2 linked regions of the Roseimicrobium gellanilyticum genome follow. The protein of the gene in region 2 interacts with the protein of the main gene of each other region in a pairwise test. Links are inferred from orthologs where the notes say so. Each region holds a gene or a part of one and is shown on either strand. Other genes may lie near its edges.

What was found.
Region 1: the proteins of dprA (region 2) and recA interact in binary tests that used the Bacillus subtilis proteins (3 or more experiments, as listed by UniProt). The link is inferred for Roseimicrobium gellanilyticum from one-to-one orthologs.

What each region holds. Positions count from the first base shown.
Region 1 is NZ_QNRR01000003.1:358,633-367,639, reverse strand. What follows is about bases 875-3,829. They hold recA (recombinase RecA), read right to left. Parts: upstream 2,933-3,829; coding sequence 1,817-2,932; downstream 875-1,816. Other genes in these bases: DES53_RS11460 (TlpA family protein disulfide reductase), read right to left, coding at 3,149-3,829; DES53_RS11470 (polysaccharide deacetylase family protein), read right to left, coding at 875-1,658. Outside these bases: DES53_RS11475 (SDR family NAD(P)-dependent oxidoreductase), read right to left, coding at 1-720; more of DES53_RS11470, read right to left, coding at 810-874; more of DES53_RS11460, read right to left, coding at 3,830-5,911; DES53_RS11455 (fibronectin type III domain-containing protein), read right to left, coding at 5,918-7,075; DES53_RS11450 (type II secretion system F family protein), read right to left, coding at 7,276-8,256; DES53_RS11445 (DUF4282 domain-containing protein), read right to left, coding at 8,330-8,686; DES53_RS11440 (magnetosome magnetite crystal formation protein family), read right to left, coding at 8,715-9,007. UniProt on the Bacillus subtilis protein: Multifunctional protein involved in homologous recombination, DNA repair and competence.
Region 2 is NZ_QNRR01000008.1:149,346-158,285, reverse strand. The notes cover bases 6,053-8,940. They hold dprA (DNA-processing protein DprA), read right to left. Parts: upstream 8,103-8,940; coding sequence 7,002-8,102; downstream 6,053-7,001. Other genes in these bases: aroB (3-dehydroquinate synthase), read right to left, coding at 8,123-8,940; DES53_RS21005 (M56 family metallopeptidase), read left to right, coding at 6,053-6,980. In the rest of the region: DES53_RS21030 (CoA-binding protein), read right to left, coding at 1-31; DES53_RS21025 (hypothetical protein), read left to right, coding at 129-347; DES53_RS21020 (alpha/beta hydrolase), read left to right, coding at 414-1,682; DES53_RS21015 (phytanoyl-CoA dioxygenase family protein), read right to left, coding at 1,933-2,943; DES53_RS21010 (BlaI/MecI/CopY family transcriptional regulator), read left to right, coding at 3,100-3,531; more of DES53_RS21005, read left to right, coding at 3,528-6,052. UniProt on the Bacillus subtilis protein: Protein that helps load RecA onto ssDNA during transformation. Binds cooperatively to circular ssDNA, is able to bridge different segments of DNA. Favors the loading of RecA onto SsbA- or SsbB-coated ssDNA and formation of RecA-DNA filaments.

The sequences.
Region 1 (9,007 bases), on a different replicon or contig from region 2:
GTAGCGGCTTTCTTCACTGGCCAGGAAAACGAGCGGTCCTTCGAGGTCATCCATGGAGCCGGGGCGCTTCAGCGGGATGCGGTCGCTGAGATACTCCACCCACTCGGCATCCTGATACATCACCGCATTCTGGGCAGTCTTGAACCAGCCGGGGGCCAGGACATTCACAGTGATGCCGTGGACGCCCCAATCGTCAGCGAGGGCCATGGCCATCTGTTTCACACCACCACGGCTCGCGCCGTAAGGAGCGAGTCCAGCATAGCCTGCCACACAGGTCACTGAGCCGATGAGGATCACGCGGCCGTATTGGGCGGGGATCATGAGTTCCTTCGCGGCTTGTTGGGCGAGGAAGAAGGACCCGCGCAGGTTGGTGTCGAGAATCAGATTCCAGTCATCCCAGGTCACGTCCACAGCGGGCTTGCGCACATTGCAGCCGGCATTGCACACCAGGATGTCCAGCTTGCTGAAGCAGGCCTTCGCCTCCTGCACCGCGTTTACGATGCTGTCCAGCGAACGCACATCCAGCTCCAGCGGCAGTACCTTGCGGCCCATGTCCTCGATGCGCTTCTTGATGTCATCCAGCGACTTCAGCGTGCGGCTCGTCAAAACCAGATCCGCACCAGCCTGCGCCAGCGTGAGGGCGAATCGCTCTCCCAAGCCACGCGAAGTTCCGGAAACAAAGGCGACACGATTCGCGAGGGAGAAGGAAGGAGTGTTCATGTTGGGGAAGGAAGAGGGGAAGGACGTTGGCGAAGTCACCCTTGAATGCAAGCGGGGATCGCATGGGACAGTCCCGGAGAGATTTGAAGCTACCGCTTCAAATCACCGTAGCTGATCAACTGGATACCCCTCGCCTTGATCACTTCACGCACCTTCGGACTGGTGAAGGTATCGGTCACCCCCTGCCGGTCCACGGCCACGTTCTCATAGCCGATGTGATGAATCGCCCGCACCTCAGGCACATCCAGACCGGGGTGATCCACAAAGAGGTGGGTCTTCCCTGCCTCCAGGCCTTCGAGCATCTTGATGAAGCTGGCGATCTTCTCTTCAGAGGTCCCTTTCGGCCCCTGATAGCTGACTCGTTTCATTCCCAGGCTTCCAGGTCCAAGAGCAAGCTTGTACTCGCTCGCCAGTCGCTGGGCCATGGCTGAGACCTCGCTGTTGAGTTCCGAACATCCCATGTGATGCGTCACATGGCTGATGCGCGGAATCTTTTTCAGCGCCAGTTCAATCTGGGCGCGAAACTCCTTTTCAATCTCTTCGAGCTTCCACTTGTTCTCCGCGAGCGATCGTCCCGGATAGTTCTTGTTTGGGAAGATCATGGGGAAGAAAAAACCATCCGCATCACGCAGGCTGGGGCACTCGGTGAGAGGCCGCCACTTCACGTTGTCCCACTCGCTGCTCAGGCAAAGATGAATGCCCACATCCACCTCGGGACGCTGCGTGAGCATCGCCACCGCCTCGGGAAACCAGGGTGACGGCACGATGATTTCCACCGAGGTCGCAATGCCCTCTTTGTACGTCTTCAGGATGGCCTCATTGCCCGCATGCGAATACCCCATGTCATCCGCACGGACAATCAGACGCGGCGGTGCAGTTTGAGCATGAGCCACACTCAAGCTCACCGCCACACAAAGGAGCAGAAGGAACGTTTTCATAAGGCGAACGTGTTGACCTGGATGGCGAGGAGCCCAGGCTACGGACTGAAGTTTCACTACAGCCGACCGCATTCGACAAGACCAATAAAAACATAAACACCGCCCGGCATGCGGGCGGTGTCCCCAGCAACGAGGAAATACAAACGAGCTATGCTCGACTACTCACCAGCGGAATCACCTTCACTGCTGCTGCCGCTGCCGCCACTGCTGCGGCCGGTGCTGGTGCCGTTTTTCTCCGCGAGCTTCTCCTTCACGGCGACCTCGACTTCCGCATAGAGGGTGGCGTCACCCTTCAGGGCTTCCTTGCAGGCATCGCGGCCTTGGGCGAGTTGCGTGCCCTTGTAGCTGATCCAGGAGCCACGTTTCTGCAGGATGTCGAACTCGAGCGCCAGATCCAGCAGCGAACCGACACCGCTGATGCCTTCGTTGTACATCAGGTCGAATTCAGCCTCCGTGTAGGGCGGGGCCAGCTTGTTCTTCACGATCTTCACCTTGGTGCGGTTGCCGCTCACGGTACCGTCCGAGGTCTTGATGGCGCCGATGCGGCGGATGTCCACACGCACGCTGGCGTAGAACTTCAGGGCCTTGCCGCCCGGCGTCGTTTCGGGGTTGCCGAACATGATGCCCACCTTCTCACGAATCTGGTTCGTGAAGACGCAGCAGGTGCGCGCCTTGCTGATGATGGCAGTGAGCTTCCTCAGTGCAGCGCTCATGAGGCGGGCCTGTGCGCCCACGGTGGCATCACCGATTTCACCTTCCAGTTCCTGGCGCGTCACGAGGGCGGCCACGGAGTCGATGACGATGACATCCAGGGCATTCGAGCGGACGAGCGTTTCGCAGATGCGCAGGGCTTCTTCACCACTGCTGGGCTGGGAGACGAGGAGTTCTTCCATCTTCACGCCGAGCTTGCGGGCATAGCTGGGGTCGAGGGCGTGTTCCACGTCGATGAAGGCCGCCAGACCGCCAGCCTTCTGAGCTTGGGCGATGACCGTCAATGTCAGGGTCGTCTTACCGGAAGACTCCGGGCCGTACACTTCCACAATGCGGCCGCGGGGGAAGCCACCCACACCGAGGGCCTGGTCGATGAGGAGGTTCCCCGTGGGGATCACCGTGATGTCGACCTTGGAGCTCTCATCCATGCGGAGAATGGCGCCTTCGCCATAATCCTTCTGGATCTGCTGGATCGCCTGGTCGAGGTTCCGGGCTCGCGCCTCCGCAATCTTGTTCTGGGCGGAGGATTCAGAGGAGGGTGCTTCTTTGGGTGCGCGGGCCATGATGTGTCGGATGAATGTTCAGTGGACGAATTCTTTGGAATTTGCCGATGATGTTCGAATGAACAGAAAAGGCAAGGGCAAATTGCAAATATTTACCCCACCTCCGGAAACGTCTGGTCCCGAGAAAGGGGAAAGGCCGAGCATTACCCGAGCTGCCCACGGCTGGCAATGGCAGCCGAGAACTTTTTGGCAGGGGGAGCCACCGCGTGGGACCAGCTACTCCTTCCCCAGGCCCCCCTTCATCGGGTAGCCGTACTGGATGCTGTGGAGAATGTTCTCATGGCCAATGCTCAGTGTGGTGGGCCAGCAGCGCACCTTGAGCTTCCGGGCATTGGTCCGTTCCGGGTCCTGCGCCAGAATCATGGAGAGCTGGTACTGCTCACGTATGCGGGAGATTACCTTCGCATCTTCATCGCCGCAAAGCCCTACCACTACCAGATCGCCATCCGCCTTTTGCATCTCCTCCAACCGCTGCAACTCGCGGATGCACGGTCGGGAGGACGCATTCCAGAAGCAGAGCTTCAGCTCCTTCTTGGAAAAGTCCCGCAGGCGCATCGCATTGCCCTGATCATCCACGAAGTTGATGGGAGGCAGGCTGTTTCCCGGGCGAGTGACCAGTGCGGGAAGCCGATTTCGCGCGGCGGGGGCGGGTACGATCTGCTTGTCCAGCACAGCCGCGAGTTCACCGGGGTCCACGGGACCATCCATGTCCCAGACCCGCTGTCGGTGTGCATTCACAAAATATGTCGCCGGCGTGCCGCTTGCATGGAACACTTCAGACCAGCCTCGGTTCAGATCCTCCACCACTTGAATGTGCACCGGGGACTGGCCTTTCTTCTGGCCAATTTTTTCGTGGGGACCCGCGAGGCCGAGTTTCTCCTCCATTTCGTAGCGTGATACCTTGAGGCTTCCCTGCGGCACCACGACCATGAGCGAAAGAGAAAATTGTTTTTTCTTCATCATGCCCAATGCCTCGTGGATGACCTGCATGGGCTGCTCCGCGCTCCAGTCCATGAAATGCACAAGATGATTGGTGGTCAGTTCACCTCCTGGCCAGTCCGGCACCGAGGCATCGATATGGGCAAAGATGAGATCCTCCAGAATCGCTTCTCCGGTGAAGTCCGGCCAGATGTTGGGGATCTTGAACTCCTTCCAGTGCGCGTCGATGAAAATAGGCGGGAGTTCCACCGGAGCGCACGCCCCGCGGGTGTTATCCGCTCCCCACACATCATCTTCCACCACACCCCTGAGATCCCTCCGGGAGCCATAGATGGTGAGGCACACCGTGGTGCTGCGCGGCAGCGTCCATGCATGAGGAAACATGAAATGTTCTGTCTCCTCCCCGGAGAATTTTGGCATGCCTTCCCACGGCAGGGTCCACAACAGCCCGGATGTGGCGAGGGCCTTCTGGAAGGGCACTTTTTCCCACATGCCCCACTGCAGCTTTTCGATCCGGCCTCCAGGTATCCAGCTATGCAGGGCGGTGTAGCTGTCGCCGCCGTCGGCACTCCCGATGTCCGCGATGGGGGCCATGCGTTTCCCACCGGAGATGGCGCCCCGCACAATGATCCCGCTGCTGTTGACCTCCAGGATCTTGTACGCCACCGCAAGATTCGTGTCGAACCTGCGCAGAGCCACTCCGATGCGTCGGAGCGCTCCTTTGCCGATGCCCGGGGATTCGCCATCCTGGAACAGCTTGGGAACCATCTGCTGCACCGCGGGTAATGATCGATTGCGGGCATCACGCGCGGCTTTCCACGCCTCATCATGGATGCCAAATTCCGTCGGTGCGCCGGTGACATGGAGATCGCCGTCGACAGCCGTGAGAGTGACCATTCCCGAAGCCAGCTGGAAGCGCATCTTCTGGGTCACGACAATATCATAGGAATCTCGAATCGCTCCAAAGGCCACTGATGCCAGGAGCTTGGCATCGATCCTCAGCGTCACGAGTCCGGCACTCCACTCCAGCCGCGCGTCCAGAATTCGCAGCGTGAATTCGGCGACGCTGAAACCAAAAATCAGGACATCCACATTCACCGTGAACCTCACGCTGAAACCGCGCAGTGGCGCCAGCGCAGGTTCGAATTTCCCTCCCACGAACTCCTTGCTCACGGCCAGCGCGAAATCCTGATTCCCCAACCAGGCACTGTTCAGGCTGTCGACGTTTCCCGCAGGCACTCCGTCCGGCGTGAGAGATACCGGCATGGCGAGCACCTGGCTGGAACCGCTGCCCAGTGCCTTGAAGGCTGCAGAGAAGCCAAAGTCACTCGTGACATCCACGAAGTTGGGCCGGAAACGCTCGCGCACCAGCAAGATGATTTCCTTGGTAATGGCAGCCGTTACGACGTGCGCGATCGAGGTTGCTGAGATGAAGGAAATCTTGCTGTCGTCCTCCGAGGGCACGACCTTGAGCGAGTTTCCTTCACGCTTCATTTCGTAACCGATGCGCACCTCTCCGTGAATGCGCTCCGGCAGCAGAGGGCTGGGGCTGTCCGCGAGGTAGCGCGCGCGAATGAAAACATGCACGGTGACCTTGTTCATGTCGCCGTTGGCCAGGCTGATGGACGGGGCGGAAATCTGCACCTCAGCCAACCCCCTCGCCATGCTGCCGGCAGCTTCCGTGGCAGAGGTGGCAGCACTGTGCCAGTTCACAAAATGCTCCATGAGTCCCGCAGCTGTTTCTGGCGGCAGGCCGTTCAAAAAGCTTGAGAGGCCGGAGTCATTCGGGTTGGGAGCGTTTTCGGCGTTTCCCTCCCCACGATTCTGGAACCACACCGCGATCTGCAGCAAGGCAGGGTCAATGTGAAACGGCAGTGGTCCCAGTCGGATTTTGTCCGTGTGGGGAAAGGTGGCCAGCTTGGAGTTGGGGTTTTGCTCCCGTTCCCAGCGATTTTGGTGCATGGTGGCCAGCAACCCATTGATCCGCTGTACGCTGATCTGCAGCGCCGCATCGAACTGTCCCGTAATTGAATTGGCCATGGCGGGTTATACGACCTCGATTTTTTCAACGATGACCAGGGTGTTGTTGAAGGTCCGGAAGCCGCTGCGTTCCATGCTGTCTGCCTGCGCGGTGTTGTCCTGCTGATAGACGGTGCAGCCAGCCACACCGTCTACCACGGGCACCATGCCCGCATTGTCCTTCACGTCGAAAGCAATGAGAAGATCCTGAGCCGGGTCCAGCACGTAGTCGACAGTGCGCACCGTGGGTCCAGTGGCGGACAGGTCGAAATTGGTCTCAATCGTTTTCAGATCCGTGTGAGAGTCAAAATCGTCTCCGCTGCGAGCGGGTTGGGAGACAGTAACTCTTTTGAATCCCAGACCATTGGGAGCGGCGCGAAAGGTGACGCGCAGTCTGTTGCCTCCCGCACGCAGCTGTTCGCTGGGGAAGCGTTGGATGAGACAGTCTCCCACGTTGGATGACTCCCTGGTCGGCGGAGGCGCGGGCGTGGCGGGGAAGACCAGTACAGGGTTTTCTACAGGGGGTGGGGGAGTCGTGGTCTCGACGTTTACTGGCGTCGGAGGTACGAAGATCGAGGTGCCGGAGGTTCCGGCCTCGACCAGTCGACTGGCGATCTGATAGCTGAAATCCGTGGCAGCAGATGGCGTGACGTCCTCGTGCGCCTCTGCGCGGGCAATGTCCGTGTCTACAAAATCCGTGGTAGTGCCAGCTCGGAAGCGGTGAACCACGTTGCGGTTGGCTCTGGAATTGGCGTCATTCGTCCAGGTGAGACGGACCTTGTTCGCCTCAATCGCAACGGCCTTGAGATTTGATGGAGCCAGGAGGGGAATGTCCACCTCCAGTTGATTGGACTTTGCTGCTTCGTCATTCTCTCCATTCAGAGCGATGACAGTGTAGAAATATTTGGCCAGTTCCGGGCGGCCTGTATCAGCATACTGGGTTTGTGTGCTGGGGGCCGTGGAGATCTGTTCGATATCCTCTCCCTCCTCACCGCGTGAGATTTGGTATCTCATCGTTCCCACGGGACCGGCGGTCCAGGTGAGCGTGACGGTGGTGCCGTCAATCGTATGCGTGAGCGTAAGCTCGTGTTTGACGCCAAACTTGCCGCATCCCGCATACCCAAAGAGCAGCACGACAGGGACCAGGATAAAGGGTGCCAGCAGGGCGAGGTAGAACCACTCCATGATACGCGATGGGGGAAAACGCTGTGTGTTCTGGACTCGCACGCATCATTTCAGATGCGCTTATGCGCCGCAAGAAAATATTCCATACCATATTACAATGGCGCAAATGGAGTAACATTTCCGCCACTCACTGAAGGCATGTTCAGTCCGGAAATGCGCGGGCGTTCGAATAAGTAGCCCGGAATTGTTTATCGACGGTCCTACGCACCCAGCATGCTGTTCAACCCGTTGAAGTAGCTGGCAAACCCACTCACGATTCGGTACGCAACGTAAAACACGACGATGACGTAGAAGATGCGTGGCAGCCATTCCGCTGCCCGGTTTTGCGCTTGGGAGGCAAGCTCGGATTCCGCTGCGGCCCAGCGTCCCATTTCGATGTCGAGCGTACCGGTTTCCTCAGCGGTGGCGATGGATTGCATGAAGGTGATGGGAAAGGCCCCTGTACCGCGCATGGAAGGGGTGAGTTGCTCACCCTTTTCCACCTTCGCTGCCGCTTGTTTGCCGGCGTCCTCCAGCACGGCACTCTGCGAGGCATCGCCAGCCAGCCTCAGTGTGTCCGAGATGCGCAGGGCGGCGAGCAGGCAGGTCTGGAACACCTGACAGAAACGGGCCAGCGCCCAATGGCGGCGGACACCGCCCACGAGGGGTATCGAATTCAGCAACCCGTCAATTGCCGTGGACGTCGTTGCAGCTTTCAAGGCCATCTTCGCAGCTATCCCCACTGCCAGGATCAACGTCCAGGCGATGATGAGCCGGTTTAGAAAGTCCGGGAGCAATCCTCCGAGCCCTTTTCCCTGCATGATCCCGCCGAAGTCCGGAACGAAAAGACCGAGGTGCAGGAGGATGAAGGGATAGATGAGCGCTCCAATCGCCTTGTCCCGGCTCCGCTGGCGCAGGTCATAGTAGCTCGCCAGGTGTTCGAAGGAATTCTCCAGCCTGCCTCCCTTTTCTCCGGCTGCGAGCAGGCTGGTTTCAAGGGGACGCGTAGCCCCATTCTTCGCCACAGCCTCCGCCACGCTCAGTCGGGCGGCGAGCCCCTGTTTCAGACCTTCCAGCCAGCTCCGCACCGGTGCTGCAGGGCCCTGCTCCAGGAGGAGATCCACCGAGCGATCCAGGTGCACTCCCGCGCGCAGGAGTTTGCCCATCTCATGAAAAATCTGCGCGCGCTGGCGGTTGGTCATGTGCGGATGGAATCACAACGACCTGGGGAAACCAATCCCAGACTTTGTTGTCCGGGTGGATTTCCGGTTCGGTCTACAGCTTCCGGCGCTCGATGTTCTTGAGTGACTCTGCAATGGAAAAAACGGCAAGCACGACCTCCAGCGCCACACGGGTGATGAGGGCGTAGATGACGAAGAGAATGGGGGCGAAAAAGATCGCCACCACCCCTGCGAAGAGACCGCCACCCTGGCCCACACTGAAGGCGGCAAGCACCCACCTCGCCGCCAGAAGACCGGAAATCACCAGGCCCATGATGTAGAGCCAGCGGGCAATCTTCGGCGTGATGGCCGTGCGGAAGGAGAGGTCCAGCAGGGCATCAAGTATGTCCTTCTTTTCCTCGGGGCGTGCTTCGGAGATTTGGGGATTGGTCTCATCCATGGGGAGCGGCATGAAGAGGTGTTAGGGCACCACGGTCAGGTCAATTGATGAAACGGATGCAGAGAGGGTATTTGTACGAGTTTCCCTTGCTGGCTTCGATGGAGGCAAGGACGGCAAAGACGACCGCAAACACACCCACGGCGATGAGCAGGGGAATGCCGATGCAGAAGAACGCCAGAACCAGCGAAACAAGAGCATAGATGGTGACGGAGATCTGGAAATTCACCGACTCCTTTCCTTCCCGATCCACCAGGGGCATGGTCTCGCGCTTGCTGAGCCAGATCACGAGAGGCCCGATCACATTGCCGAATGGAACCAGGTAGCCGGCGAGGC
Region 2 (8,940 bases):
TGCTCATCATCCATGGTACGTCAGCCGCCATGGCGAAGCTTCCATCCGATGGCCCTGACCGGCGATTTTCACGAATTTGCACTGGCGGGCTCAGGCACCCCTGTGCTTCTCTTTTCCCTGCGAAAATCATGAAACGCCTCCGCCCCCTCCTCTGCGCCGCACTCGCCCTGTGCTGCCTGCCCATGCTTGCCTCATGCGCCTCGGACGAAGATGAAAGCCCCGCCTCGTACAGCCACAGGCTCAGGGAGAAAAACGACAAGTACTACGAGAAGCAGGAGAAGCGGAAAATGAAACTGCGCGCCCGGCAGAAGCGCGTGGACATGTGGTACGAGAGCCTGATGAACTAGCACGCTTCAGCCATCGGGCTGTGGCAGTGCTTGTGCTTGTGCTGGTGATTCCCCGACACACTCCCTATGAAACGCCTCCCGTGTCTCGCCGCCGCGCTCCCCGTCTCCCTGGCATGCCTCCTCTCCTCCTGCTCCCTGCTCGGACTGCGCAAGCAGGTGGAGAGTCTTGAAGCCCAGGGAGGCATCGCCATCCAGGTCACTCCAGCGCCCAAAGGCCCCGCCCCCACCTACGCCCTCGCGTGGCGCATGGACGGGGACAAGCGCAAGGACTCGGCAGGATTCCAGGAGGTGCGTGAAGACGGGCTGGCCGCCTTTCACCTGCGGCTGGGAGAGGTCTATCGCGTCGGCGCCTTCACGGATGAAAATGACAATCACAAGTACGATGCCGGTGAGCCGCTGGGAGTGCTTCGCGACATCTCACCACGCCCGCTCTCCGATGGCGTGACCGTGAGCCAGATCCTCCCCGTCGCCCTGACACGCGACCACGGTCTGCCCAAGGGTACCGCCATTGAGCGACCAAAGGAGAATCTGGAGCTGGGTGGAAAGGTGAATGTGGCACTGGGAGACGTTGCCTCGTTGAATGAGGCACGCTTTGCCCCGGACACCGGCGGCAGCGGTCTCTGGCGTCCCCTTGATTTCCTCACCACGAACACCCTCGGCATCTACTTCACCGAGCCCTACGACCCCAGGCGCATCCCGGTCGTTTTTGTCTATGGCATCGGCGGCAGCCCGCAGGACTGGCACTACTTCATCAACAACTTTGACCGCACGAAGTACCAGCTCTGGTTCTACCACTATCCCAGCGGCATGAGGCTGGGCCGTGTTTCCAATGTGCTGGCTCAGGGCCTCCGCGGGCTGAAGAAGCGCCATGGATTCTCCAGGTGCCATGTGGTGGCTCACAGCATGGGAGGCCTCGTCTCGCGACCCGCCATCACCGAGGCCGTGGCGGAGGAGGGCGTCAACTTCATCCCGGAGTTCATCAGCATCTCCACACCCTGGGGCGGGCACAAGGCCGCGGAGGCAGGCATCCGCCACCTGAAAAAGCCAGTGCCCTCATGGATCGATGTCGCCCCCAACAGCGACTACCTTGTGAAGATGTACAACACCCCCTTGCCCAAGGGCACCACCCATCACCTGATCTATGGGTCCATCAAGGGTGGTCCATTTTATCTCAGGGGTGAAAATGACGGTGTGGTCACCGTCCAGAGTGAAACCGACCTGCGCGTGAAACAGGCAGCGAAGTCCTGGAGACATTTCATCCACGGCCATGTGGAGATCCTGAACGCGGATGAAACCCTGAAGACCGTGGAAGCGCTGCTGGATGGGAAGGGCTAGGATGGTGCACGTTGTCATCCCGCCGTCGGGTACCATGCCCTTGCCATGTTGCGGGAGGAAGCGGCAAACTTGGACTGCTGGAGCTTGCTCCAGCTTTCTGCAGGCAGCTTGCTGCCGTGAAGCCAGAACTGAGGTGGCTACCCTCCAGCATATTCTGCATCATGAGTAACTTCACGCAGAGCAAGCTCTGCTCCCGAAAGCTGGAGCTAGCTCCAGCACTCCAAATCTCCGACCCGTATTCCGCCCCCCTTCACTTCAGCACCATCTTCCTCAGCCGTGAGTCTGTCTTCTTCACCGGATAGGGAAAGGCAGGCATGAAGGTCTGGGAGAAGTCACAGCGCGTCACGGAGGTGTAGGCATACATCATCTGCAGGCGCGGCTTGTAGGAAAGGCGGCTGCCGTAGTGGAAACAACGGCTGGAGTCGATGAAGAGCACCGTCCCCTTCGGGTAGGCAAAGATCTGCGCCTCCTTCGGATCGATCACGGAGTACATCTCCTCATCCGTCACGCGGTAGCGCACGCCGCGCTTCTGGTAGCCGAGCGCCTTGATGGCGCGATCCGAGACGGACGCCGGAAGGAAATGCCACGGACCACACTCCATCGTGCAATCATCAATGAGCACCAGCACATACACCAGAGGCTGGTCATGCAGATCCATGTGGTAGAGCTGGCTTTCGGAGAAGGGCCCCGGAGGATTCGGGTCCAGGTTCTGATTGGACTCCATGAAGCGAATCCCCGGAGGACGCGTCTTGGAAAGCACCGGGATGGTCTTGAGGTAGTGAATGGCCGTCGCGAGCACATCCGGAGAAGTGACAAAGTCCAGCCACGAGGGATACTTCATCACATCCTCATACACCATGAGATTGCGGAAGTAGGGCTGCTGCACGTCGGTGTGTGACTTTCCTGCACGCTCACGGGCGACCTGCCCTGCCTCATCCAGCAGGCGGTCCAGCCCCGGCAGGGACATGGAGGTATCAATCGCCCAACCATCCTGCATCACCATCTTCGGCGGATAGTGCCCCGGCCCACCATGCTCTTCCATCAGCTCAGTCAGTTTCTTGTCGTACGCCTTCTGGTGCTTCTTCTCCCGTTCCCCATAGCGCCAGCGATTGTAGCGCTTCGCCGCACGCATGAGATTGTTGATGCCCCACTTCTGCATCCCAGGGTCCGTGAGCGCCTGTTTTGCGTGCTTGCTCAGGAGTCGATCCGTGACTTTGGCAATCTTGTCCTTGAAGGTGGGCGGAGGCGGAGGTTTGGCCATGAGGAAGGAGGTCGCTTTGTCCGACAAGACCGGGGTCATATCAAGGATCACGACCGGGAAAATGCGACGGACCAGCACATCTACGATTATTATCGTTGACCATTCCACCAACTCTGCGCATCATTACGATTAATATCGTACACCACTCTTTCCATCATGCCGCGCCCTCCCAAAGTCCGAAACCCCTCCCGTCCGGAACCGACCGAGGCAGAGCTCCCTCTCCTGCGTGTCCTCTGGAACCTCGGCTCCGCCTCCGTGCGTCAGGTGTGGGAGGATCTGGGCGCGAAAGGAAGCTACACCACCGTGCTGAAGCAGTTCCAGGTGATGCATGAGAAGGGCCTCGTCACCCGCGACGAATCCGAACGCACCCACCTCTACCAGGCCGCCATGCCGGAAGAGCGCGTACAACGCAGCCTGCTGGGACGACTCCTGCAGCAGGCCTTCGAAGGCTCCGCCGCCCAGCTCGTCCTCGGCGCCCTCTCCACGAAGAAAGTGTCCGCGGAGGAACGCGCGGAAATACGCAAGCTGCTCGACAACCTCGACGCGGAAGAAGACGCGAAACCAGCCAGCAAGACGAAGAAGTCATGAGCACCTTCCTCCAATCCCCCTGGCTCAAAGACCTCGGCTGGGTGCTGGTGCATTCGCTGTGGCAGGGCGCCACCCTCTGGGCGCTGCTGGCACTTGTGTTTGCCGTGGGACGTCATCATCTCTCCGCCGCTGCGAAGCACCGGCTGGCGTGGCTCACGCTGACGGCCCTCGCACTCGTCCCGGTGATCACGATGATCTGGATGCAGGTCGGCAAACCGGAAAAGCCGCAACCCGCACAACACGTCTACGCCAGCATCGCACCAGCCGCATCCAAATCACCTGCACCCCCACCTCCCGCGGCCTCCCCTGAGAAATCAGACGTCACCGTGGTGCCACTGTCCACCGCACCACCCACGCGCCCCACCGACGCCTTTGTTGTTGCCGAAGCCTCGAAGACGTCATGGGTGGCACAGCTTCCCATCTGGTTTGCCACCGCGTGGCTCGCTGGCCTCACGCTTCTCACCATCCGTCTTCTCTTTGGTTGGAGATGGATTGCAGGACTGAAACATACAGGCACCGATCCAGAGCCTGCTTGGCTTGCCCAGTTCGTCGAATGGGCCAATCGTGCCGGTCTTCGCCATGTGCGCGTGCTGGTGTGCCCCGCGCTCGGCGTCCCACTCGTCGTGGGCTGGTTGCGCCCCGTGATTTGTTTTCCTGCGTCGCTACTCTCACGGCTCAGCCTCGCGGAAGTGGAGTCCCTCATGCTGCATGAGCTCGCGCATCTGAAGCGTCGTGATCCCCTCCTCCAGTTCTGGGTTACCGTGGTGGAGACACTTCTCTTCCACAACCCCGCCGCGCACGCCCTCGCCAGCACCGTGCGTCAAACTGGCGAACTCGCCTGCGACGACCTCGTGCTGCAATGGAAAGGCGATGGCAAAACCTATGCGCGCGCCCTCGCCGCCGCGGAGGAGTGGCGCGGCGCCCAGTTCGCCCTCGCCGCCACCGGCATGGGATCGTTGAAACATCGCATCCAGCGCATCCTCGGCCTCGGCGAGCACGGCCGCCTCACATCTCTCCCCGAGCGCTTCGGCATCACCAGTGTGGCGGGCATTGCGCTTTACTTCGTCGTCTGCGGTCTGGCCGTTCCTCGCATCGCCCGCGCCCTCACACCAGAGGAGCGTATCACCGTCATCAATCAAGAACGCGAGGCCTTGAAGATTACCGAGGACAATGCCGCTCCCCAAGAAATCAAGGCTACCGGCACTGTGCGCACCGCCGACGGATCCAAGCCCAAGGAGGACATCGGCCTCACCGCCTGGTCCAAGGGCTACACGTCCTTCTACTCTGGCAACAGAGTTGGTCAGCAAGAAACCGTCAGGGGCAAGGGCAGCCGCATGCATGTGGGCTCATGGACTCCTGGGTATGCCCCCGCCATAACTCAGGCCACGTTTGATGGTCCAGACAAGAACCACGGTGCTTTCGAGCTCGTCATCGAACGAGGATTCCCCGCCGTTCTCAAGCTGGTGGACAAGGATGGACAACCCATTCCCGACGCCGAGCTCAGTTGCACCGTTTACCTCGCTCCTGAATGCGACTTCTATCGGCAAGGACCATTACGCACTGACGCAGCAGGCACCTGCATTCCCGGGAACACTCTGGAGGGACTTAGCTTCCGATTCGACATCCGCGCTTATGGCTACCAGTGGAATCGCTTTCAGGACGTTCGCTTCGAGAAGGACAAGCCCGTCACGCTGACACTCGTCAAGAGCACCCCCATCGTCGGCACGGTGGCAGATGCGCGGACCCAGCAGCCCATTGCTGGAGTGAATGTGCTGTGCGAGATGCGGAGACGGGATAACGGAGCCTTCAACCACGGTTATGGCTACGGCATCATGCCCCGGATGAACGCCGAGCCCTCCGATGCCCAGGGAAAGCTGGCACTCAATATCTGCCATCCCAATGACACCTACGACCTTCTCCTTGAAGCCCCCGGCTATGGCAGAAAATTTGTGCAGATGGGCGGAGAGAGTGGTGTGTTCAAGTTCGAACTCGAACCCGAACTTGTGTTCTCCGGCACGATTGAAGACCCGGAGAAAAAGGTGATGCGGAAGGACTCCAACATCTATCTCCGGCTCGACCAGGATTTCGGCCCAAGCGGAGGCGCGGTCGATTTACCCCTAAGCGTGAAGGCAGACGCATCGAACACTGCCTCCTTCGAGTTCCGCCAGCTATCCCCGGGAAAGCTCAAACTGAGAGTCTATGAGAAAGAGTGGGAAACCGACTTCACCTCGAGCATGAAGGATCTCCGATTCCGCATCGAAGACGGGACCTTGAAATGTCTCTCGATACCCGAGAAAGCGACTCCCTCGGCTGAGGCCACACGCGAAGTGGAACTCGTATTCACCACGCCGAAAGGCAGCCCTCCCTTCAATGGTGAAGTACCCCTGGTCATCAAGAACTCGACCGTCACCTCCCACAAGGTCACCGACGGCATTTGCAGAGTCCGCGCCCCATTGAACACCCAGTTGAACATCTACTCCGGCGGCATCACCGGATACCGGTTTGATCGGAAGTGGGAGAAAATCGAGGCTGGTGACGGACCTCTGCACATCGACATCCCCATGGAGCCAGCGGGAGCCATCAGTGGCGACATCCGCATGTATCCTGGATTTCAAGTGGGACGCAGCGACCCCTATCTCATCCTGCTAAAATACGAGGACCGGGCCGGAGAGTGGCAGACCGTGCACAACGACTCCGGCCAGCTGCTCAAGGTCCTGGATCACGGCTCCCGGTTCTTCATCTCTCCCGTCTCGCTGAATGCCAGGTACCGCATCCTCATCCGCCACGATACATCCATCACCGCGACACCGGAGTTTGTCGTCGATGAAGCGACTCCCCTGATGCGGAAAGACATCTCCTTTCCCGATGGGGACACTCTTCGCGGCACTGTGCTCCAGCCTGACGGCACCCCCATGGAAGGCGGCAACATCTACCTGATCTACAAGGAACCGGCGCACCGCATCACCAGCTCCAATCTGCCGATCAAATCCGATGGCACCTTTGAGCTTCCCCACATGAACTTCGATGTCGATGGCCTATACTACCTCTCGGTGCCGGCCACTCGTGGCATCGCACCGCTGATTGCCAGGCTGAATGGTCCAGCCTCCCCACTACGGTTGCAGCGGGAGTCCGCAAACGCCGTGGAGGGCGTGGTTGTTGGACTGGATGGCGCTCCACTTCAGGGGGTGAAGTTGCACTTTGCTCCTGTGGAGGTTCCCACTCAGACCAGCTTTGTGGACATCGCGGACAGCCTCGCCGCAGATTCCCCCACGGACGCGGAAGGAAAGTTCCGCGTGTCCACGCTTCCTGCCGGCAAGTTCAGGGTCTTCTTCGGCTGGGAATACATCTGGGCAACCGGCGACCAGCATTCCATGGATGATCCTGCGCACATGGTCGAGGCCCCGATGCCCGCCGGCAAAGCCTACAAATTCGTTCTCAAAAAGCGGTAACCCACTGTCTCATACTTCCCATCACACCATCCGTACGTAGAACTTGCCCGGCAGTGGACGGACCACGCGCTTCATCTCCAGCTTCATCAGCGTGGCGGAGACCACCGGCATGGCGAGGCCGGTGCTGGCGGCAATGTCATTGATGTGGGTTTCCGTCGTACCCAGCACGGCATAGACCTTTTCTTCATCTCCCGCTAGCATGGCGGAGGGCTTCGACTCGGAGGTCACTGGGGCCTTCGGCTGCGTGGGGAAGAGCGTCATCAAATCATCCAGCACCTCAGAGCCATCCATGATGAGCTTCGCGCCTTCCTGAATGAGCTTGTTGCAGCCATGCGAGCTGGGTCGGTCAATGTTTCCCGGCACCGCGTATACCGTGCGCCCTTGCTCGGCAGCCTGTTGCGCGGTGATGAGCGAGCCACTGCGTGTGGGTGCCTCCACCACGATGATGCCTGTGCTCCAGCCGCTCACGATGCGATTGCGCAGGGGAAAGGTCTGCTTGTCTGGAGGGCGGTCCACAGGGAACTCGCTGACCACCGCGCCTTGCGAAGCAATGCGCTCTGCCAGCGCCTTGTTCTCTGGTGGATACAGCTCACCATGACCGGAGCCAATGACCGCGATGGTTCGCCCCTTGCTCGCCAGCGCGCCTTCGTGCGCGGCGGTATCGATGCCACGAGCCAGGCCGCTGATCACCGTGTAGCCCGCATACGCGAGCTGGAAGGAAAATTTCTTCGCCGTGGCCAATCCATACTGCGTGGCATGACGTGAGCCCACGATGCCAAGCGCATTCGCATCGCGTTCCGTGATCTTCCCCTTCACATAGAGAAGGACGGGCGGATCATGTATCTGCCGCAGCAGGCGCGGGTAGAGAGGATCCTCCCGTGTGAGCAGTGTCAGTTCTTCTTCATTCACCCGACGCAGTTCACGCGTGAGATCGATGCGATTCTCCCAGTCCGCGACCGCACCGGCGAGCTCCTCACCGAAGCCCTCCACACGCACAATCTCCTTCGCACTCGCACCGAGCACCTGCTCCGGCGAACCAAAGAAGTCGAGCAAACGCTGCACACGCACCGGCCCGATCTTGGGCAGGAGATTCAGCGCGAGGTAAGCTTCCGTGCGTGTCATGACTGCTGCCCAATGCGTCGCTAGTAGCGCAGTCCCTTGATGGCATTCACAATGTTCTCCTCCGTGACGTCCTTGCTCACGAAAGCATCCCCGAGCGAGCGCAGCAGCACGAAGCGGATCTTGCCATCGCTGAATTTCTTATCGTGCTTCATATAGGCGAGGATGGTGTCCGCAGTCATGCCATCGGGAAGACGGCTGGGCATGTTGAAGCGCTTGATGAGGTTCGCAATCTTGCCGCGTGCCACCGGCGGCAGGCCGGAGAGCTGGCAGGACAGACTCGCAGCGGCAATCATGCCCAGGGAGATCGCCTCGCCATGGAGCAACTCACCATACCCGGCGCTCGCCTCGATGGCGTGGCCGATGGTGTGGCCGAAGTTCAGCAGTGCACGTGTACCGGTGGTCTCGTGCTCATCCTCTTCCACGATGCGCGCCTTGATCGCCACATTGCGCCGGATGAGATCCGCGAGGTCCCCTTCCCCATCTGCCACTTGCTGGATGGCCTCAAACATGAGCGGATCACGGATGGCGGCATGCTTGATGATTTCCGCGAAGCCCTCGGCATACTCCCGTTGTGGCAGGCTGTTGAGCGTGCTCACATCCGCGAGCACCAGGCCAGGCTGGCAGAAAGTGCCCAACAGGTTCTTCCCTTCCGGAGTGTTCACGCCCGTCTTCCCACCGACGCTGGAGTCCACCTGAGAAAGCACCGTGGTGGGGATCTGGATGAACGGAATGCCGCGCAGGAAGATCGACGCCGCAAATCCCGCAAGGTCACCGATGACTCCGCCACCCAGCGCCACGAGGAAGGACTTCCGGTCCAGCCCTGCGCGCAGCATCTGGC